4 regions of the Streptomyces sp. NPDC046977 genome follow, and region 1 is predicted to be linked to each of the others. Evidence: riboswitches for the same ligand, from Rfam matches in the RefSeq annotation. Region 1 holds a riboswitch; each other region holds the start of a gene.

Region 1 (5,399 bases):
CGTCGACCGCCCCGGCTCCGTCCAGACCCAGGTGCTCATCGGGCGCGCGGGCGCGGACCGCCACGACCCGGTCTGGCCGGCCCAGGTGCTCGGCACGTACTGCCTCGGCGGCACGCTGACCTCGCGCCTGGACCGCGTGCTGCGCGAGGAGAAGGGCTACACCTACGGCGTCCGCGCCTTCGGCCAGGTCCTGCTCTCCACGCCGGAGGGTACCGGTATCTCGCTGCTCGGCATCAGCGGCTCCGTGGCGACCGACGTCACCGCGCCGGCGCTCGCCGACACCTGGCAGGTGCTGCGCACCCTGGCGGCGGAGGGGCTCACCGACGACGAGCGGGACGTCGCCGTCCAGAACCTCGTGGGCGTCGCCCCGCTGCGCTACGAGACGGCCTCGGCCGTCGCCGGCACCTTCGCCGACCAGGTCGAGCAGTCGCTGCCCGACGACTTCCAGGCGCGGCTGTACGAGCGCCTGGCGGCCACCGGCACGGTCGAGGCCACGGCCGCGGCCGTCGCCGCGTTCCCGCTGGACCGCCTCGTGGTCGTCCTGGTCGGTGACGCCTCGGTGATCGCCGACCCGGTCCGCGACCTCGGCATCGGCCCCGTGACGGTCGTCACGGGCGCCTGACGCCACGCCACGCCGCCCGCCCCGCGGCCCCGGACGCCCCAGCGGCGCCCGGGGTCGCGGCGCACACGGGCTCAGGGCTCCCACCGGGCCGCCGCCACGTTGACCCGCATGCCGCACGGGAGCTGCCCGTCGGAGCCGGTCAGGGCCGCGGCGCGGTCGAGGAACGCGGCACGCAGGTCCGCGGTCCGCTCCTCGTCCAGGACCTCCATGTCGTAGTACGTGGAGGTGAGGGCGGACCAGACCTCCGAGGGGGTGCCGTCCATGCCGATGACCACGGTCCGCCAGGACAGCGCGGTGAACCCGAGCGGACTGAGCAGCGCGTCCAGCCCCTCCCGCCCGCGCGTCCTGCGGTCACCGAGCCGTGGCAGGCCCCGCTCGGGCGGAGCCGCCCGGAAGTACGGCACGGCCGGCGTCAGGAAGAGATCCGCTCCCTCACCGGGGACGGCTCCTCCGCCGACAGCGAGGGCCGGCGTGCCGCCCGGGGCGAGCACCCGCGCCGCCTCCGCCGTGACCTGTTCGGGGTCGGACATGAGCATGAGCGCCATGTGCGACACCACGGCGTCGAAGGAGTTGTCGGCGAAGGGCAGCTCCTGGGCGCGTCCCTGCCGCAGGTCGGCGTCCGCCAGCGAGGGCCGCCGGCGGGCGAGGGCCAGCTCTCCCTCCGACAGGTCGATGCCGGCGAGGACCCCGGCTCCCTGGCCCGCGAGCAGCTCCAGCAGCGCGCCGTCCGCGCGGCCCAGGTCGAGGACGCGCCGCGCGCCGGGAACGTGTGCGGCGAGAACCGCGTGGCTGGTGCGCCCGTCACGGGTGAGTGCCTTCTCGACCCCCGCCGACTGGAAGCCGGGGTTCCGGTCGTGGAAGGAGCGCAGGAAGTCCTCGGCGGCGCGGGCCGCGGGCGACGTCGCGCCTGATGTCGTGGTCACGCGGGGACCCTGCGCAGGGCGCCGAGTGCCGGCCGGTCCTTCGGCGGACCCGGCAAGTGACTCCGGTCACGTGCCCCGGCGGGCGTGGTGCCAGGCGGTGGCCGGCACCCGCGCGGGGCGCCGATGCACCCGGCAGGAACTGGGGTTTTGCCGTTCGGGGAACGGTTGGTGACGGTTGGGGGTCGGTGTGGCATCCCGCACAAAAGCCCGGATTTTTTTGGAACGACCGTAAGGGCACGGTTAGCGTCCTCGGGTTGTCCGGCGGAATCAGCCGCCTCCCGCGGCACCGGAGCAACGATCGCCGAGTCCCCGTCGGGCGTGAGCCTGGGGAGCCGGGGACCCATATGAGTCGTCCCCTGGGGTGAATCGGGCCTGCCCTCACCGGGGTGCCCGTAGGAGACCTTCCTGCTCCGAACCCGTCAGCTAACCCGGTAGGCGAGAAGGAAGGAAAGGATCCCCGCCTGCCCATGGCGTTCACCATACGTACCACCGTCGCTTGCGCCGCCGCGTTCACCGCCGTCACCGCCGGTACGCTCACCGCCTCCGCGCAGGCCGCGGACACCCAGCGTTCCGCGTTCGCCAAGTGCGCCGCCGTCAGCGGCGACCTGGCGGACCACCTCGCCGAGCAGGCCGACGCGCAGCGCAAGGCGGCGGTCTCCGCGGCGAAGAAGGCCGCAAAGCAGCACGCGGCACACGTCGCGCACGTGACGAAGGTGCGGGCGGCCAAGAAGGCCGAGGCCACCGCGAAGGCAGCAAAGGAAGCGAAGGAGGCGAAGGAAGCAAAGGCGAAGGCCACGGCCCGCGACGGCGCGGCGCACGCCTCGCGCTCCCGCGTCCGTACCTCGCTGACCTCCTGGATGCTGCCGGTCCACGGCGCCATCGGCACCCCGTACCACGCGACCAGCAGCCTGTGGTCCTCCGGTTACCACACGGGCGTGGACTTCCAGGCGGCCATCGGCACGCCGGTGCACGCCGCCGGTGCCGGCACGGTTGTCGAGGCCGGCTGGGGCGGTTCGTACGGCAACAACGTCGTGATCCGGCACGCGGACGGCATGTACACCCAGTACGGCCACCTGTCCTCGATCGCCGTCTCGGTCGGCCAGGCGGTGTCCGCCGGCACGCGGATCGGCCTGTCGGGCGCCACGGGCAACGTGACCGGCCCGCACCTGCACTTCGAGGCCCGGACCACCCCGGCGTACGGCTCCGATGTCGACCCGGTGGCGTACCTGCGCTCCCACGGCGTCCTCTTCTGACCGCTTATGACCGCTTTCTGACCTCCCGGTCCACCAGTCCCTCTCCCTCCCCCCACCCCGAAGGCCCCGGCTCCCCCAGGCCGGGGCCTTCGGCGCGCGCGGAGGTGTGTCCAAAAACGCTCCATGAATTCGGGGCTGCCAGCGGATTCGGCCACGTGCTGGAATAGGGTCGCCAGGAAAGCGCCGGCACCTGCGTCACGTGGAATTGAGCGGCAGCCGCCGGCACGCGGGGAAAGGAAACCGGCGATGTGGGACCGGACGTGAACGGGACGGGCGGCGCGGGGCGCCGTATTTCCGCCCAGGCGGTGTGCGCGGCGATTCGTGACGACATCGTCGGCGGGCACTTCGCGCCGGGCAGCCGGCTGACCGAGGAGCAGCTCGCCAAGCGCTACGGGGTGTCGCGGGTGCCGGTCCGCGAGGCGCTGCGCACCCTGGAGTCCGAGGGCTTCGTCCGCACCCGCCGGCACGCGGGGGCGTCCGTGGCCGAGCCCACCGACCAGGAGGCGGCGGACCTCCTGGAGATCCGCGGCCTGCTGGAGCCGCTGGGCGCCGCGCGCGCCGCCGAGCGGCGTACGGAGGCGCACGTCAAGGTGTTGCGCGGGCTGGTGCGGCTCGGCCAGGAGCGGTCCGTGCAGGGGCAGTTGTCCGACCTGCCGCCGCTCGACGGCTGGTTCCACGAGACGCTGGCGCAGGCTTCCGGCAGCCCCACCCTGGTGACGCTGCTGACGCAGCTGCGGCGCAAGATCGCCTGGGTGTACGCGGTGGACTCACCGGGCCGCGCGGCGGAGTCGTGGGAGGAGCACGCATCCGTCGTGGACGCCGTCGCCCGGGGTGACGCGGAGCGCGCCCGCGCGGCGATGGCCGGCCATGTGGAGCGCGCCGCGACGGTGCACCGGTTGCGCCGCCCGGAGCGCACGGGCCGTGGCGCGACCCTTCGGTGAGGAAAGGGAAACATGCCGGACACACGCCGGGTCATTGGTTTTAACAGCGCTGCCGTATACGCCGGGGACAATCGGGCCGAATTCTGACCGGCGTGCGGTGGCTGATGGTTTCTGCGGCGTGCGGCACCGAATTCGACAGGTGGCCGGAAAAGCCGGTGCCGCGACATCCGGCCGGATGTCGCGGCACCGGTCCCGGCGTGCCGGGCGACCGCGTCAGACGGTCTCGGGAAGCTCTTCCAGGCCCTCGGACACCAGCTTCGCCAGGCTGTCGAGCGCGGCGTCGGCGCCCTCGGCGTCGGAGGCCAGGACGATCTCGTCGCCGCCCGCGGCACCCAGGCTCAGCACGGCGAGCATCGAGGCGGCGTTGACGGGGGCGCCGTCGGCCTTGGCGATGGTGACGGGGACGCCGACGGCGGTCGCGGCGCGGACGAAGATCGCTGCGGGACGGGCGTGGAGTCCCTCGGCCCAGCCGACGGTGACGCGGCGCTCAGCCATGGTGTTGTCCTTCGGGTCGTTCCAGGGAGGTCTAGACCAGTCTGCCATGCCGGGTCCACCGGTCGGTCCTTCCCTTCCGTCCCTGACATCGTCGCACCGATCCCGCGCGTGTCGATGCCCGTACGCTGGCCCCATGACGACCCCGCCGTCCACGGAAGAGCGTGAGTACCCGGTCCACTGGGAGGCGGACGTCGTCCTGCGCGACGGTGGGATCGCCCATGTCCGGCCCATCAGGCCCGACGACGCGGGGCGGCTGGTCAGCTTCTACGAGCAGGTCTCGGACGAGTCCAAGTACTACCGCTTCTTCGCGCCCTACCCGCGGCTGTCCGACCGGGACGTGCACCGCTTCACGCACCACGACTACCGCGACCGGGTGGGGCTGGCGGCCCTGGTGGGCGGGGAGTTCATCGCCACCGTCCGCTACGACCGGACCGAGAGCGACGAGGCCGAGGTCGCCTTTCTCGTCCAGGACGCGCACCAGGGTCGCGGGGTCGCCTCCGCGCTGCTGGAGCACGTCGCGGCCGTGGCGCGTGAGCGCGACATCCGGCGCTTCATCGCCGAAGTGCTGCCCGCCAACCGCAAGATGATCAAGGTGTTCACGGACGCCGGCTACACCCAGCAGCGCAGCTTCACCGACGGCGTCGTCCGGCTCGAGTTCGACCTCGAACCCACCGAGCAGTCGGTGGCCGTCATGCGCGCCCGTGAGCAGCGGGCCGAGGCCCGGTCCGTGGCGCGGCTGCTCAGCCCGAACTCGATCGCCGTGATCGGCACCGGACGGCGGCCCGGCGGCGTCGGCCGCAGCACGCTGCGGCACATCACCGAGGGCGGCTTCACCGGGCAGGTGCACGCGGTGAACCGTTCCTTCGATCCCGGCCTGCGGGTCCTCGAACCCGAGGGCGTCCCGGCCCACCGCTCCGTCGCGGAGATCCCCGGACAGGTCGACCTCGCCGTGATCGCCGTCCCCGCGGAGAACGTCGCGGAAGTGGTCGCCGAGTGCGGCCGGCACGGCGTCCTCGGCCTGCTCGTCCTGTCCTCCGGCTACGCCGAGTCCGGCGTGGAGGGCGGCCGCAGGCAGCGCGCCCTCGTCCGCCAGGCCCGCTCGTACGGCATGCGCGTCATCGGGCCCAACGCCTTCGGCGTCCTCAACTCCGCCGCCGACATCCGG
Region 2 (5,399 bases), on a different contig from region 1:
GTCTCCCACGACCGGGTGGTGGTAGTGCTGGACGCCGTGGGTCCGTTCCCGGACGCCCTGGTCGGCCCACCAGTCGCGGAACTCCGGGCTCTTTATGGTCAGTTCGCCGACCAGCTCGGTCAGGCCCGGGTCGTCGGGGTACCGCGCGGCCTGCGCGCGCAGGGCGCCCACGAGTTCGGCGGCGTAGGCCGCCCACTGCCGGTACAGGTCCCGCGCGGCCTCGTCGAGGAACAGGTAGCGCGCCAGGTTGCGGTCCCGGTGCGGGAGCGCGTCGAAGTCGGTGATCAAGGCGCGGGCCAGCCGGTTGGAGGCCAGTACGTCGCCGTGCCGGCCCAGCACGAGGGCCGGGGAACGGCCGTCCAGCAGATCGAGCACGCGGTGCACCTCGGGCCGGACCCGCTGCGGCCGGTGGGGCGGGCGGCGGCGGGCGGCCTGCCGCGGCCGCGCCAGCTCGAAGAGGCTGGCCCGTTCGTTCGCGTCCAGGCGCAGGGCACGGGCCACGGCGTCCAGCACCGCGTCGGAGACATTGTGCTGCCGGCCCTGCTCCAAACGGGTGTACGAGTCGGTGCTCACGCCCGCGAGCCGAGCCAGCTCCTCCCGCCGCAGCCCCGGCACCCTGCGCGCCGTGCCGCTGACCGCCACCCCCGCATCCTGAGGGCTCAGCCGCGCCCTGCGGGTCCGCAGGAACTCCCTGAGCTCGGCGTTGTGCTCCATGTCCTCCAGTATGGGCGGCCGGTCATGCACGCGCCCGGCCCCGCGTCCCGGCCCAGGTCGGGGGCGCGAGAGGGGTTTCGGAACGGGACCGGGCGGCGCATCCCGGGAGACGGGCCGGACGTGGGCTAGACGCCCTCCTCCAGATGGCGGAGGCGTTCCTGGAAGTGGTCGAGGCGGGCACGCAGGGCCGCGGCCTCCGCGGCGAGCTCCTGCCGCAACGGCGGGCCGTCGGCGGGGAGCGGGGCCTCACCGGTGACGTTGACGCCGGGGCCCGCGAGCCGGCCGAAGTCCGCCGGGTCCAGCACCCACAGGCCCGCCGCGCAGGCGCGGCAGGTGCCCTGGAGGGTGCGCCAGCCGGGCAGGCCCGTGCCGTCGCGCACGAAGACGCGTGCCGGACGCCCGCAGCGGCAGGCCGCCATGCGGACGGTGCGCACCCGCTGCCGGGCGTAGCGCATGCCGCGTTCGTACCGGGTGTACGCGCCCAGCACGCTGACCTGGAGGATCACCGCGTCACCGCAGTCCGTGGCGCAGGTGAGCGCCTGCGCCTCGGCGGCCGTGTGGAGGCAGTAGAAGCCGCAGTCGCAGCCCCGGGCGGGGCTGGCGTGCCGTCTCCCGTAGCCGCACCGGGCGTCGTCGAGCACGCCGTACACGATGCGCCCACCGAGGGAGACGCCCCGGAAGCCGACGCGCGTGCCGTCCGCGGAGAGCATGGGGAACGCCAGCTTCCAGCCGGTCGGCGGCACCGCCGGCCGCTCCTCCGGCAAGCGGCGCCCGTACCTCACCGGGCCGCGGCCTCGGCGCTCTCGGGCTCCTGCGCGGCCGTGACATCCGCCGACGAGGCGGTCCGGGCCGTCACCTCTGCCGCGACGTCGATCTCCTTCGCGACACCGGGCGGCTCGTCGCCGGTCTCCTCCGCGTAGCCCTTGGCCAGTGCTTTGCCCAGCTTCATGCCAGCCTCCAAGATCGGGCGAATCCGCCGTACTCGGGCATGATGACGCACCCGCGCGGCCGTCGCATAGGGGGCGTGGGGGCTCCCCGCCGCCCGGGACCGGGCTCCGGCCGCGCGCCTTCCTCCGAGGGGCGGCCGCGGGCCTCAGTGGTCACGTCATTGACGGCACATCAGCGTCCGATGGCCTCTTATGGCTCGTCACGACGGCCGCTATGCCCCGGTTCTGCCACTTTTCGATGCCACGTCAGCCCCACGCATACGCAGCCGTTGCGTGTCAAGAGTGACGAGGGTCACGGCGCCGTCGTGTGACCCGTGGGACGCCCGGGGAATTTCGGCGCCGGGTCCGCGACCCCCGTCGCCGCACGCCCCGCGCCTCCGTGGCGGGCGCCGCGCTCCGCGAGGGCCCGAACAGCGGCCGTCCGCCCCACCGCTTTCCGGCCTCACGGGTGGCGTGAAGTGCACCGCAGGCCAGGAAGGCGCTCCGGCGCGGACGGTGCTCCGCGACCTCTCGGCGCCTTCCGGGGGCGGGTGTTGGGTGGCCGGGACCCGGGGCTGATCCTCACTCCTCGTGAGCAGATCACTCCCTTCCGCATAACGACTGATGCACACTCACATATCTCGTTGGTCACGGCAGTCACAGCGGAATGTCCGCCTCTGACCGTTCCATCCCTATAGATTCCCGCTGTGAACTCGCCGAAGCGGCTTGGAATTGGGTGCCGCCTCTATTAACGTTCGATAACGCAGCGCGGTCACCCGTCGCCCGCCAGGGTGGCGCCGTGCGCTTGCCGAATCCCGTCCGCGGGAACCGGGGAACCACTTCCTGGGGTGAATCGGGGGGCTCGCACAGTCCTCGTAGGAGACCTTCCTGCTCCGAACCCGTCAGCTAACCCGGTAGGCGAGAAGGAAGGAAAGGAGTGCGCCCGCGTGGCGTCGAACGAGCCTGCCCTGATACCCGGACAACAGCACCAAACGACCGGGTACGCCAACCCCGAGTGGGACACCGCCGAGTGGAACATGGCCGCCGGCTGGAACCCCCCGGCCACCGAGCAGACTCCGCCGACGAAGAACGCGATAGACGGCTGGGACACCGCGGAGTGGAACTTCGCCGCCGGCTGGGTCGAGGAGGCACTCGCCGCCGCCCCTGAGCCCGCCGCCGAACCGGTCGAGCCGGTCGCCCCCTTCACGCCGGTCGCCCCCGTGCCCGAGCCGCGCAGCGCGGTCGAGGCCGCCGCCTTCCTCGACGAGGCGTACGGCGTCCGCGAGACCGGCCCCGCCCATGAGGCGGACACCCGGGACACGAACACCGCCCAGCCGCTCCCTCCGTTCGGCGAGCCGGAGCCGGCCACCGAGCCGTGGAACCCCACCGAGGAGTCGACCGCCCCCGTCCGCGGCCGGCACCGCGTGGCCAAGCAGCGCACCCTGGGCCGCGGTTCGGCGGTCTTCGGCGTCGCGGCCGTGGCCGTGCTCGGTGTCGGCGGTGTCGCGACCGCCGAGGGCAAGAACCCGCTCCCCGTCTCCCTCCCCAAGATGCCCGAGGTCTCCAAGGTGCCCGGGATCGGCGGCCTGCTCGAGAGCGAGCCCACGGCCAAGCCCGTGGCCCAGGCCCTGACCCCCGGCGCCGGCGAGGCGCTGCGCGCCCGCATCCTCGACCAGGCCCAGCAGCAGCGGAACGCCGCCGACCTCGCCGCGCGCACCGCCGCGCAGCAGGAGGCCGCCGCCAAGGCGGCCAAGGCCGCCGCCGCACAGCAGGTGCGCGTGGAGGCCGCGGCGAAGAAGAAGGCCGCAGAGGAAGCCGCGAAGAAGGCCGAGGCCGCGCGCCTGGCCGAACTCGCCAAGAGCTACACCCTGCCGCTGACCTCGTACACGCTCACCGCGAGCTTCGGGCAGTCCAGCTCCCTGTGGGCCAACACCCACACCGGCCAGGACTTCGCCGCCCCCACCGGTACCCCCGCCAAGGCCATCCACAGCGGCACCATCACCGAGGCCGGCTGGGCGGGTTCGTACGGCTACCGCATCATCCTGACCCTCGACGACGGCACCGAGCTCTGGTACTGCCACCTCTCCTCGATGCTGGTCACCTCGGGCAAGGTCTCCACCGGCGACACCATCGGCCGCGTCGGCGCGACCGGCAACGTCACCGGCCCGCACCTGCACATCGAGGTCCGCCCCGGCGGCGGCGACCCGATCGACCCGATGCCGTGGCTGCGCAGCATGGGCATGAACCCGTGACCCGATGAGCTGAGAAGAACGTCGTACGCACGGACCCCGGCGGCCTGGTGGCACCCCCGACACCAGGCCGCCGGTCCGTTGTCCGGTGGACGTACTGCGGCGGACGTACTCCGGCGGACTACTACGGCACGAGGAAGTTGTAGAGCTCCGAGACCCTCGGCGGCCCGCTCGGCTCCGGGAACCCGGACTCCTTGGCCGCGGGCATCATGATCAGCAGGTAGGCCTCCAGCGCCTCGGCGGAATTCCACACGTTCACGATCCGCAGACCGTCATTGGTGATCACTGCGGCGTGGGCCAGCAACCCGGCGGGCGGATGGTCGGGGCCGAATCCGGCGCGGTGATTGGCCTCCTCGTACTGCAGGGCCGTCACGCCCGGGAACTCGACCTCCGCCAGGACCGTCATGGGAACCTCCCGTTTCCCTCTACGCCCAATTTCCCCCGGCTGCGGAGCGCCCGCAACGGGAGATGGCCGCGCACCCCAGGGGCACGCGGCCACACTGCGAGGGCCGGGAAGGGCGCTACAGCGCCTCCATCCGCACGTCCGCCGAGTCGCAGGCCACCGTCTCGTCCACGTAGACCTCGCACACCGGCCGCCCGTCGGGCGTCATCGTGTGCTCGACCTCCCACAGGCTGAGCTCCTCGCCGCTCGCGAGCAGGAACGCGTGCTCGTACAGCGTCCAGCCCACCACCCGGCCGGTCCCGATCCGGGTGTGCCGGCCGGTGACGTACGCGATGTCGTGGCCCACCGCGGAACCGAGCCGGGCCCGCAGGTCGTCGCCCGGCGCGTCCCCGTTCTCAGCGCGGCGCAGCAACCGCCAGGCGTGCTCGGCGGAGTACTCCCGCTCGTACTGTCGCGGGCAGGGCACCGCCTCCGGGCCGAACCGCGGCAGCCGGGCCAGCCACTCCGCGGCCTCCGCCTCCAGCTCCTGCGGCGCGGGCTCGCCGAAGCGCAGGTCGATCACGTGCTGCGCGGCGAGCAGCACCTCCGGGTCGGCGTACACCTCGTACAGCGGGTCCTCGCCCGGCCCGGTGTTGTGCTCGATCTCCCACAGCACCTGGGTGCCGCCGTCGGCGAGCAGGAACGTGTGGCGCAGCGTGCGCCGGCTCAGCCGCCGCGGCGGCCCCTTGCGCTGGCGGAAGGACGCCAGCTCCGTGCAGCCCATCAGCGCGGTCGCCAGCCGCCCCAGCACGACGTCGTCGATCTCGAACGCGTTCTGCGCCCGCGTCAGCACCACCTCGACGTCCGCCGGACCTGCCCCACCTGGTCGCGCGTTCCCCATGCGGTCCTCCTGCTCACGGCATTCCCCGCGCACCATTGCTGAGCACACAGCGTAGTGGCCCGTGAGCACTCCGCGTCGGGGGTACGGGAAAAATGGTGCACGCCCACCCGTAGGAGGCGCGTAAACGGGATGACCCCCCTCCCGTACCGCCCGATGCCACTATGCGCCCATGCGCGCGCTCTTCGTAGGCCTCTGCACACTTGACGTCATCACACGGGTCGGCCACG
Region 3 (5,399 bases), on a different contig from region 1:
TCACGGCTGGTGACCGGCAGCACCGAGCTGCACGCCGAGCTGGAGGCCGAACTCGCCGCCTTCTGCGGCTTCGAGGCGGCCCTGGTGCTGGCCTCGGGGTACGCGGCCAACCTCGCCGCGGTCACCGCGCTGACCAGTGAGCCGGGCACCCTGATCGTCTCCGACGCGGGCAACCACGCCTCACTCATCGACGGCTGCCGGCTCTCCCGGGCCACCACCGAGGTCGTCCCCCACGCCGACCCCGCCGCCGTGCGCAAGGCGCTGTCCGGGCACGACGGGCCCGCCGTGACCGTCACCGACTCCGTCTTCTCTGTCGACGGCGACGCGGCCCCGCTCGGCGAACTGGCCGCGGCCTGCGCGGAGGCGGGAGCGGCCCTGCTGGTCGACGACGCGCACGGGCTCGGCGTCCTCGGTGACGGCGGGCGGGGGGCGGCGGCGGCCGCCGGGCTCGCCGGGGCGCCGGGGCTGGTGTGCACGGCCACCTTGTCCAAGTCGCTGGGCAGTCAGGGCGGCGTGGTGCTCGGCCCGGCCCGGGTCATCGGGCATCTGGTCAACGCGGCGCGGACGTTCATCTTCGACACCGGTCTGGCGCCGGCGGCCACGGGTGCCGCGCTGGGGGCGCTGCGGCTGCTGCGCCGGGAGCCGGACCGCGCCGCGCGGGCGCGTGAGGTGGCCCGGGAACTGCACAAGAGGCTTGCCGCCGCGGGCCTGGAGGCCACCGCGCCGGACGCGTGCGTGGTGTCGGTGCGGGCGCCCTCGCCGGAGGCGGCCGTCCAGTGGGCCGCGGACTGCCGGGAGGCGGGGCTCGCCGTGGGGTGCTTCCGGCCCCCGTCGGTGCCGGACGGGATCTCCCGTCTGCGGCTGACCGCGCGCGCCGACCTGACGGACCGGGAGATCGGCGACGCCGTCGGGACGATCGTCCGTACGGCGCCGCCACGCCGCTGAGCTCAGGGGCGCCCGGTCAGGGTTCCCGTGCGCACGGCGTCCAGGAACGCGTTCCACTCGGTGGGGGTGAAGAGCAGGGCCGGGCCGCGCACATCCTTGGAGTCGCGTACGGCGAGCTGTCCCGAGAGCGGCCCCGAGGGGACGAGGGCCGTCTCGACGCAGTTGTTCGCCGCCGTGCTGTAGCTGCTGCGTCGCCAATTCATTCCGAACAGGGACGCACTGGAGGAAACGTACTGAGGCAGTGCGCTGGACATGGGGGTGTGCCTCCTTACGCGCCTTTGCCGATGCCGCTGATGAAGGTCAGCGACTGTTCGCTCGACAGGGCGTGGGAGCGCAGTCGGTTGAAAGCGGCACCGTACGCCCTGATGTCCTCTTCCTGATCCAGATAGAGACTACTCGTCAACTGGTCGAGAACGACAACATCCAGATCAGCAATGCGCGGAAACGAGAAGATGACGAAAGGCCCCGTGACGCCGATATGACCACCGGCCGAGAAAGGCAGCACCTGCAGATGCACATGGGGCAGGGAACCGAGCTCCACAAGATGGCTCAATTGCGCCGCCATCACCTCCGGTCCCCCCACCCGGCGCCGCAGCACCGCCTCGTCGAGCACCGCCCACAGCTCCAGTGGCGGTGAGGCGCGCAGCACCGCCTGCCGCGCGATGCGCACGTCCACCAGCGTCGCGATCTGCCGCGGGCCCAGGTGGGGCAGCACCGAACGGGTCAGCTCGCGGGCGTAGTCGGGGGTCTGCAGCAGTCCCGGCACCACGGTGGTCTCCAGCGTGCGGGCGCGGCAGGCGTCGGTCTCCAGGGAGATGAAGTCCCGGTAGGTGTCCGGGAGTTCCTCGCGGTACTCGTGCCACCAGCCGCGCCGGGCGCCTTCGCCCCCGGCCAGCGCCGCCAGCATGTCGCGCAGCCGCTGGTCGCGGACGTCGTACGCGTCCAGCAGTGCGGTCACGTCCTCCGGTCGCACACCGCTGCGGCCGGTCTCGATGCGGCTCACCTTGGACTGGTGCCAGCCCACGCGGAGGGCGACCTCTCCGCTCGTCAGGCCGGCCGTGTCCCTGAGACGGCGCAATTCGGAGCCGATCTTGCGGCGGCGGACCGCCGGCACCTGCTGCATGACTGTGTACCTCCTGGTTCCCGGCATGCTCCGCCGGTCCCCGGGCGAAGTCTGCCGCGCAAATACGTTCTCTCGTAGCAGAGTTCACCGCTTTGGGCGACAGATATATGCATATAGCTGTGGTGGCACCGGTTTGACGGCACGATAGGTGGCACTCTGGCGCGTGGAAGCCGGTGGGCACCGTATGGGAAGTACGGGCTCCCGGCGGCCCGGGCGTGCGGCCCGGACAGGCGCGTGCCGGAGTCCCGGTCACGGCGGGAAAGGGACAGCGTCGCCATGGCAGACCATCAGGAAGTATCCGTCACCCTGCCGAGCGACCCTGCCTCGGTACCCGCGGCCCGTCGATACGTGTGCGACCTGCTGGTGGAGTGGGGGATGACGGAGGACTCGTCGCCCGCCGACGCCGTCCGGCTCATCGTCTCCGAACTCGCGACCAACGCCGTCCTGCACACCCTCGGCCAGTCGCCTACCTTCACCCTCGACATCCGGCTCGACCGCGACGAGCAGTTGCGGATCGGGGTCACCGACAGCCATCCGCGCTGGCCCCAGCGGCTGCCGGCCGCCGTCCAGCAGGACAACGGCCGCGGCATGGTGATCATCCGGCATCTCACCGCCGAGGCCGGGGGCCGGCTCCATGTCACCCCCACCGTCGAGGGCGGCAAGACCGTCTGGATCACCCTGCCGTGGGTGGCGGCGCCCGCCCCCGTGGAGTGAACGCGCGACGGGGCCGCCCGCCGGTCAGCCGTGGCCGGGTACGAGCAGCACCTCCGCGCCGACGGGGGTGAAGCCGGCCGCCAGCAGCGCCCGTACGCTCGCCGCGTTGCCCGGCGCGATCTGGGCCCACAGCGTCCCGCCGTCCGGGACCAGCCGGCGCGCCTCCAGGGCCAGGCGGCGGCCGAGACCGGTGCCGCGCGCCGCGGGCTCGACCTCGACGGCCATCTCCCAGCGACCGGCCACCCCGCGCCCGATGAGGACGGTGCCGCCGGGCACCGTCCAGACCCGCACCTCGTCCCGGTGCGACAGCGCCCGCGCGGCACGGGGGTGCTCGCGGGCGGCCGTCTCCCGCAGCGCGAGCGGGGGGCCGGGCGGCGGACCGGGCAGGGCGGTGGCCGTCGCCAGCAGGTCGATGTTGTTCACCCGGCGCCCCAGCAGCCCGCACAGCGCCGTCAGGAACGGCGGGTTGAGCGGCGCCGACAGGTCACCGGGCGGCAGCAGCGACCGGATCCGAGCGGGGTCGGTGTCGGCGAAGACCACGCTGTGCGCCGTGAAGGCGATGACGCCCGCGTCGCGTGCCGAGGGCTGGGGCACGATCGTCACCGACCCGTCGGCGGGCGGGAAGACGCCCCGGGCGGCGTCGGCGAGCAGGCGCGGCAACGTCATGGGCGCAACGCTACGACCTGTCGTCACCTTCCCCCCACCCAGCGGTGGCCGAGGGAGCCGCGGGACCCCTGGGCGGGCGCGCCCGGGCCCCGCGGCGGGCGGTCACCTCACACGGCCGTACCAGACGCTGCGGGTCCAGATCTTCTCCAGGCGCACACGGCCGCCCGGCTTGGGGGAGTGCCAGATTCTCCCGTGGCCCGCGTATATCCCGACGTGGTAGATGCTGCTCCCGTAGTGGAAGAACACCAGGTCCCCGCGGGTGCGGTCGGAACTGTGCAGGTGCCGTGTGCTGTTGTACTGCGCCGCGGCGGTGCGGGGCAGTTTCCTGCCCACCTTCTTGAACGAGTAGAGCGTCAGGCCCGAGCAGTCGAAGCTGCGCGGGCCGGTGGCACCGTACCGGTACGGAGCGCCCTTCTTCGAGGCCGCGACCTTCAGTGCCTCCGCCCGGATCGTGGCGGCGTCGGCGTGCTGGGCCATGTCCGGCAGGACCGCGGGACCGGCGACGGCGGCCGCCGTGAGGGCGGAGACCGCCCCGAACCGGGTGAGAACCGCGGACATGGCTGATGGCGCGATCATGCGCAAACCCTTCGTCGTCCGCCTGCGAAGGATGACCTGTCGGGTTCGGGCAGGCGAAGATGCCCGGCCGCTGACGCGGCTTCACCCCAAGGAATCGGCCCGTGGGCCGGTCCCGTCGTACTCGGGTCCTCCGCTCCTGCCGTTGCGTTCGGTGTCGACCTGGCGTCCGCGACGGCGGCAGGACTCGGCGTCCGCGCGGACCGCCCCGCCGGATGACGGGGGCTTGTCGTCGAAGGGATGGTCACTCACAGAACCGGTCAGGACATAACTCATCCGGTCGAATGTGAGTCTCTTCACGACTCACCTATTCGGGTGGACTCCGGGCTCGGAAGCCTCACCTGACGACTCGAAACCAGTCGAACACCTGCGATGGAGCGGCAAATTCCGGATGTGTGCGGCCGAGGCGCGCAAGTCGGGACCGATCGTGTGTCGACGCCACGTACAACGATCGGGCGAGTCCATTCGGTGTGAGTTCGTGTCGCGCCGGCGGCGGGGCCCGACGGGCCGCGCAAGAGGCGGATCTGAGCGCCACTCAAGGTGACGGGCCATCAGTCACGCTGCGAGGGAGGCAGGGTGACCAGGCGCGTTCTGCGCTCCCCGTCGAGCACGCGCAGGGCGCGCCCGATCGTCGTGGTGTGCAGCTCGTGCTCCCCCCGCAGATGCATCGTGGTCAGCGCGTCGCGCAGTTCCGCCGCGCGCCCCGCCAGGGCCTGGGCGGCCCGCAGCGCGCCATAGGTGTCCCTGACGCGGGCGGGATTGATCCTCCCCAGCAGATCCACGACCTCCAGATAGGTGTCGATGAGCTCACCCTCGGCACGGGTGAGCGCGGGCAGCGGCGGCAGTTCGGGCACCACGGCCGGTCACCGCACGGCGCGCGGGCCGGTCCCGCCGTCGCCCTTGCGGCTGACGGTGAGCCGGTCCACCAGTCCGTACGCGAGCGCGGACGGGGCGTCGAAGACGGTGTCGCGCTCGATGTCGGCCCGGATCCGCTCCGGGTCCCGGCCGGTGTGCCGTACCAGCAGTTCCTCCAACTGGTCGCGGCTGCGCAGCAGTTCCCTGGCCTGGATCTCGAGGTCGGCGGTGGTGCCCTGGACGACCTCCGCGAAGGAGGGCTGATGGATCAGTACACGTGAACGGGGAGTCGCCAGCCGCTTGCCCGGCGTCCCGGCCGCCAGCAGCACGGCCGCGGCCGAAGCGGCCTGGCCGACGCACACGGTCGAGACGTCGCAGCTGACGAACTGCATGGTGTCGTAGATCGCGGTCATCGCGGTGAGCGACCCGCCGGGGGAGTTGATGTAGAGCGAGATGTCCTGCTCCGGGGCGGCGGCCTCCAGGTGGATCAGCTGCGCCATGACGTCGTTGGCGGACGTGTCGT
Region 4 (5,399 bases), on a different contig from region 1:
GGTCTCGTCCTGCGGGTCGGTGGAGGCCTGGAGCTCGGCCAGGTAGCCCGTGCGCTCCAGCACCGCCTCCAGGACGGTGGCGGGTCCGGCGCCGGACTCCACGATCGTGCGCAGTTCCTCCAGCAGCTCGTTGAAGCGCTTGACGGCGTTGACCGAGCGGGCGGCCATGCCGAAGGCCTCGTCGACGCGGCGCAGCGCCGCGGGGAAGGAGATCCGCTCGCGCGAGGCGAGGGCGTCGATCATGGCCTCGGCGCGCTCGCCGATGCCGCGCTTGGGCACGTTGAGGATGCGGCGCAGCGGGACGGTGTCCTCGGGGTTGGCGAGCACCCGCAGGTAGGCCAGGACGTCCCGGACCTCCTTGCGCTCGTAGAAGCGGACTCCGCCGACGACCTTGTACGGCAGGCCGACGCGGATGAAGACCTCTTCGAAGACACGGGACTGCGCGTTGGTGCGGTAGAAGACCGCGACCTCGCCGGGACGGGCGTCGCCGGCGTCGGTGAGCCGGTCGATCTCGTCGGCGATGAACTGCGCCTCGTCGTGCTCCTGGTCGGCGACGTAGCCGGTGATGACCGGGCCCTGGCCGGCCTCCGTCCACAGGTTCTTCGGGCGGCGGGAGGCGTTGCGCTCGATGACGGCGTTGGCGGCGGACAGGATGTTCTGGGTGGAGCGGTAGTTCTGCTCCAGCAGGATCGTGCGCGCCTGCGGGTAGTCCTCCTCGAACTGGAGGATGTTGCGGATGGTGGCGCCGCGGAAGGCGTAGATGCTCTGGTCGGCGTCACCGACCACGCACAGCTCCGCCGGCCCTTCGCCGCCCTCCTGCGCGTCTCCGCTCGCCGTTCCCACCAGTTCGCGCACCAGCGTGTACTGGGCGTGGTTGGTGTCCTGGTACTCGTCGACCAGGACGTGCCGGAAGCGGCGCCGGTAGTGCTCGGCGACGTCGGGGAAGGCCTGGAGCAGGTTGACCGTGGTCATGATGATGTCGTCGAAGTCGAGGGCGTTGGCCTCGCGCAGCCGCGACTGGTAGATCGCGTAGGCCTCGGCGAGCTTCTTCTCGAAGGGGTTCTCGGCCTGGCCGGCGAAGGTCTCCTCGTCGATGAGCTCGTTCTTGAGGTTGGAGACCTTGGCGCTGAAGGACTTCGGCGGGAACTGCTTGGGGTCCAGGTCGAGGTCGCGGCAGACCAGGGCCATCAGGCGCTTGGAGTCGGCCGCGTCGTAGATGGAGAAGCTGGAGGTGAAGCCGAGCTTCTTGGACTCCCGGCGCAGGATGCGGACGCAGGCACTGTGGAAGGTGGAGACCCACATCACGTTGGCGCGCGGGCCGACGAGTTGCTCGACGCGCTCCTTCATCTCGCCGGCGGCCTTGTTGGTGAAGGTGATCGCCAGGATCTGGCCGGGGTGCACCTGGCGGGCGCCCAGCAGGTGGGCGATGCGGTGGGTGAGCACCCGGGTCTTGCCGGAGCCGGCGCCCGCGACGATGAGCAGGGGGGAGCCGGTGTGCTCGACGGCGGCGCGCTGCTGCTCGTTGAGCCCTTCCAGCAGGGCGGCGGGGTCGACGGCGGGGCGCGGCGCGCCGTCCCGGTAGTACGCGTCGCGGTCGGCGGGCGCGTCGAACCGTCCCTCGAAGAGGTCGTGCGGAACCGCCTCGGCCTCCTCCTCGGGGGGCGGCGGCGGGTGCTCCTCCCTCGGTTCGAAGCCGGCCAGGAAGCTGTCGTCAAAGAGGCTGCTCATCGCCTCCCGAGTCTAGGCGGTGGGACCGACAGCGGTGCGCCGCTTCCGGGTGCCGGTCGCCCGCGGGACACACGCCGCGGTGCCGCCGGACCCCCTCCCGGCCCGTCCGGGGAGCCGGACAACGGCCCGGCTGCGTAAAGGTCACGAAATGATTGCGGACAATTCGAACACCAGCCTTCCCAGGAGCCACCCCAGTTGACTACCGTGCCCCCTCAGGCGGTCCGCACCGAACGGCGGCGACCGAGCCGTCACGGCCGCCTCCGCTGAGTCCGGCAACCGCCGGAGCCGGGGACCCACCACTTTGGGGTGAATCGGTCCGTACGGGCACACCGCACACGTGCCCGGACGACCGTAGGGCGGCCTTCCGAAGCCCGAACCCGACAGCTAACCCGGTAGGCGGTCCACGGAAGGAGCCGTCCGCCTTGGCGACGCACCGCAAGCCGCGCCCCCGCATGCTCACCGTCCCCGGCCCGCGCACGGCCGTGGGGCTGACGACCGCCGCACTGGCGACCGTCACCCTCTTCGGAGAAAGCGCCAGCGCGGCGCCCGCCTCCCCCGACAAGCCGTCCATCACCGAGGTCAAGGCCAAGGTCGACGCCCTCTACCACCAGGCCGAGGCGGCCACCGAGCGCTACAACGGCGCCAAGGAGCAGACCGAGAAGCAGCGCACGCACGCGGACGAACTGCTCGACCAGGTCGCCCGCAGGACGCAGACGCTCAACGACGCCCGCCGCACGATCGGCGAGTACGCCTCGGCGCAGTACCGCGGCGGCGGCCTGGACAGCACGACAACCTTCCTGCTCACCTCCGACCCGCAGCAGTTCCTGGACCAGGCGCACTTGATGAACCGCCTGTCCGACCGCCAGGAACACGCGATGGAGGACTTCCGCACGCAGCAGGCGGCGACCACGCAGAAGCGCACGGAGGCCGTCCAGAGTCTGGCGAAGCTCACCGAGGCGCAGACGCGGCTGGCCGCGGAGAAGAGGACGGTCAAGCAGAAGCTCGCCGCCGCGCAGCAGCTGCTCAACACCCTGACCGCCCAGGAGAAGGCGCGGCTGGCCGCCCTGGAGAAGAAGAAGGAGGAGGAGGCCGCGGCCGCGGCCAAGGCCATCGCCGCGAAGGAGAAGGCGGCACAGGAGGCGGCCGGGACGGCCTCGGGCACCTCGTCCGCCGGGGGCGGCACCTCGTCCTCGACGGCCTCGGGCAGCTACGCCGCCAAGGCCGAGAAGGCGATCGCCTTCGCCCACGCCCAGCTCGGCAAGCCGTACGTGTACGGCGCCACAGGCCCCAACTCCTTCGACTGCTCGGGCCTGACCCAGGGTGCCTGGGCCGCCGCGGGCGTCTCCATCCCCCGCACCACCTACGACCAGGTCGACTTCGGCACCCGCGTCACCGCGGACCAGCTCCAACCCGGCGACCTGGTCTTCTTCTACTCGGACGTGACCCACGTCGGCCTCTACATCGGCGGCGGCGAAATGATCCACGCGCCTCACACGGGCACTGTGGTGAAGGTCGCCCCCATCACCGAGATGCCGATCTACGGCTACGCCCGGATGGCCTGAGTCCCCCCGCCTCCCCGCAAAGGGGCTCAGGTCCAGAGCACCGCGATGAAGATGTTGGCGGTGGTCAGCGCACCCACGGTGCCGAAGGCCGCCGCCGACACCTTCTCGTCGTCGCGCCTGACGTAGACCAGGCCGAGGACGACCACCAGTACGGCCGGCTTCAGGCCGATCTTGACGTTGTTCACCGGCTGGTCGTCGGCCTGGTTCAGGCCGACCAGCAGGGCGCCGGTCACCAGCATGGTGAGTGCCCCGTGCAGCATGCCCGGCACGAAGCGCGCCTCGCCGCGGCCCATGGCCTTCATCTGGGTGAGGAAGCCGCCGAGCAGGGCGGCGATGCCGATGATGTGCAGGCCGACGACGAGGCCGATGGTTGCTTCCATGGCTCAGGACCCTAGCCAGGCCCGTATCAGCACCCGGCACCGAGGTGGGTCCCTTCCGGCACATCGGTCACGGCTGGACCGCAAGCGACCAGGTCACCCGTCGAACAGCGGTCATCGGCCGACAGGTAGCGGCCGAATCGGACCAGTCCCGCACACTCCCCCGCCGCCCGGCGACGCACAGGTTTAGCGTCCTGCCCCAGGTGGCCGATCCCCACTGCCGGCGGGACTCGTCGTCGGCATCGGCCACCCCCGCCGAAGGTCCGGCGGCGGCGCGGCTCCCCGTCCGTCCGCCGCCGGGCCGCGGGCAGCAGGCCCGGCAGCCCGGAAGGAGTGACGGCGCGTGGCGTCGCACAGAAAGCCCAAGGAGCGCACCCTCACCGGCTCCACCGCGCGCACGGCCGCCACCCTCGCCATCGCGGGAGCGGCTTCGGTGACGATGTTCGGTGAGACCGGGCACGCCGACCCCCGGCTGACCACCTCCGAGGCCAAGGCCCGGGTGGACCGGCTCTACGAGGAGGCCGAGCAGGCCACCGAGCGGTACAACGGGGCGAAGGAGAAGGCCGACACGGTCCAGCACCGGATCGACGACCTCCAGGACGAACTCGCCCGCAGGACCGAGCGGCTCAACCGCACCCGCGACGGCCTCGGGTCGATCGCCACCGCCCAGTACCGCTCCGGCGGTGTCGACCCGGCGATGCAGCTCGCGCTCGCCTCCTCGCCGGACCAGTACCTCGAACGGGCCGGGGTGCTGGACCGCATGAGCAGCCGTCAGAACGCCGCGCTGCACGCCCTCGGCGCCCAGAAGCGCGAGATCGAGCAGCTGCGCACCGAGGCCGGCACCGAACTCACCGAACTGCGCCGGTCCCGCGCCGAGCTCGCCCGCCACAAGCGGACCGTGCAGGAGCGCCTGGCCTCCGCGCAGCGCCTGCTGGACGGGCTGACCGCGGGCCGGCGCGCCGCCGTCCTGGCGGACGGGGGCCACGGCACGGCCCGCTCCGGCGACCGGGCCGGCCGCGCGGTCTCCGCGGGCTCACGCGCGGCCCTGGCGCCCGCGGCGGCCCCCAACGCCCGGGCCGCGCGGGCCGTGTCCTTCGCGTACGACTCCCTCGGCCTGCCCTACGTCTGGGGCGCCACCGGCCCGTCCTCGTACGACTGCTCGGGCTTCACGCAGGCCGCCTGGCGGGCCGCCGGGGTGGAGCTGCCGCGCACGACCTACACCCAGATCAACGCGGGCAGCCGCGTCTCCCGCGCCGAACTGGAGCCGGGGGACCTGGTGTTCTTCTACTCGGGGATCAGCCACGTCGGCCTCTACATCGGCAACGGCATGATGATCCACGCCCCGCGCACCGGCGACGTGGTGAAGATCGCGCCCGTCGACCAGATGCCCTTCGCGGGGGCCGCCCGCCCCGTGTGAGGCCGCCCTGCCCGGCCGGTCCTCAGACCAGCCGACGGGCGGTGGCCCAGCGGGTGAGTTCGTGGCGGTTGGAGAGCTGGAGCTTGCGCAGCACCGCCGAGACGTGCGACTCGACCGTCTTGACGGAGATGTAGAGCTGCTTGGCCACTTCCTTGTAGGCGTAGCCGCGGGCGATCAGCCGCAGGACCTCGCGCTCGCGCTGGGTGAGCCGGTCCAGGTCCTCGTCGACCGGCGGGGCGTCGGTGGAGGCGAAGGCGTCCAGGACGAAGCCGGCCAGCCGCGGGGAGAAGACCGCGTCGCCGTCGGCGACCCGGA

What was found. Region 1 has a riboswitch for cyclic di-AMP ahead of ABZ883_RS13980 (M23 family metallopeptidase). Riboswitches for the same ligand answer to the same signal wherever they lie in the genome.
Region 2: it holds a riboswitch for cyclic di-AMP, as region 1 does, so the genes downstream of both, ABZ883_RS03085 (M23 family metallopeptidase) here and ABZ883_RS13980 (M23 family metallopeptidase) in region 1, are expected to answer to the same signal.
Region 3: it holds a riboswitch for cyclic di-AMP, as region 1 does, so the genes downstream of both, ABZ883_RS35930 (C40 family peptidase) here and ABZ883_RS13980 (M23 family metallopeptidase) in region 1, are expected to answer to the same signal.
Region 4: it holds a riboswitch for cyclic di-AMP, as region 1 does, so the genes downstream of both, ABZ883_RS06180 (NlpC/P60 family protein) here and ABZ883_RS13980 (M23 family metallopeptidase) in region 1, are expected to answer to the same signal.

The regions. Positions count from the first base shown of each region.
Region 1 is NZ_JBEYWO010000007.1:319,076-324,474, reverse strand. It holds gene ABZ883_RS13990 (pitrilysin family protein) at 1-622, shown strand, start outside; gene ABZ883_RS13985 (methyltransferase domain-containing protein) at 694-1,545, opposite strand; cyclic di-AMP (ydaO/yuaA leader) riboswitch at 1,835-1,998, shown strand; gene ABZ883_RS13980 (M23 family metallopeptidase) at 2,013-2,798, shown strand; gene ABZ883_RS13975 (GntR family transcriptional regulator) at 3,047-3,739, shown strand; gene ABZ883_RS13970 (HPr family phosphocarrier protein) at 3,953-4,234, opposite strand; gene ABZ883_RS13965 (GNAT family N-acetyltransferase) at 4,368-5,399, shown strand, end outside.
Region 2 is NZ_JBEYWO010000002.1:129,101-134,499, forward strand. It holds gene ABZ883_RS03070 (helix-turn-helix transcriptional regulator) at 1-714, opposite strand, end outside; gene ABZ883_RS03075 (hypothetical protein) at 840-1,457, opposite strand; gene ABZ883_RS03080 (hypothetical protein) at 1,493-1,663, opposite strand; cyclic di-AMP (ydaO/yuaA leader) riboswitch at 2,437-2,576, shown strand; gene ABZ883_RS03085 (M23 family metallopeptidase) at 2,588-3,892, shown strand; gene ABZ883_RS03090 (hypothetical protein) at 4,014-4,295, opposite strand; gene ABZ883_RS03095 (DUF6227 family protein) at 4,411-5,172, opposite strand; gene ABZ883_RS03100 (PfkB family carbohydrate kinase) at 5,342-5,399, shown strand, end outside.
Region 3 is NZ_JBEYWO010000034.1:52,952-58,350, forward strand. It holds gene ABZ883_RS35905 (8-amino-7-oxononanoate synthase) at 1-945, shown strand, start outside; gene ABZ883_RS35910 (DUF397 domain-containing protein) at 948-1,199, opposite strand; gene ABZ883_RS35915 (helix-turn-helix transcriptional regulator) at 1,214-2,068, opposite strand; gene ABZ883_RS35920 (ATP-binding protein) at 2,345-2,782, shown strand; gene ABZ883_RS35925 (GNAT family N-acetyltransferase) at 2,807-3,448, opposite strand; gene ABZ883_RS35930 (C40 family peptidase) at 3,551-4,024, opposite strand; cyclic di-AMP (ydaO/yuaA leader) riboswitch at 4,029-4,188, opposite strand; gene ABZ883_RS35935 (hypothetical protein) at 4,573-4,878, opposite strand; gene ABZ883_RS35940 (ATP-dependent Clp protease proteolytic subunit) at 4,885-5,399, opposite strand, start outside.
Region 4 is NZ_JBEYWO010000003.1:242,428-247,826, forward strand. It holds gene pcrA (DNA helicase PcrA) at 1-1,728, opposite strand, end outside; cyclic di-AMP (ydaO/yuaA leader) riboswitch at 1,980-2,143, shown strand; gene ABZ883_RS06180 (NlpC/P60 family protein) at 2,151-3,290, shown strand; gene ABZ883_RS06185 (hypothetical protein) at 3,317-3,670, opposite strand; gene ABZ883_RS06190 (NlpC/P60 family protein) at 4,011-5,084, shown strand; gene ABZ883_RS06195 (response regulator transcription factor) at 5,107-5,399, opposite strand, start outside.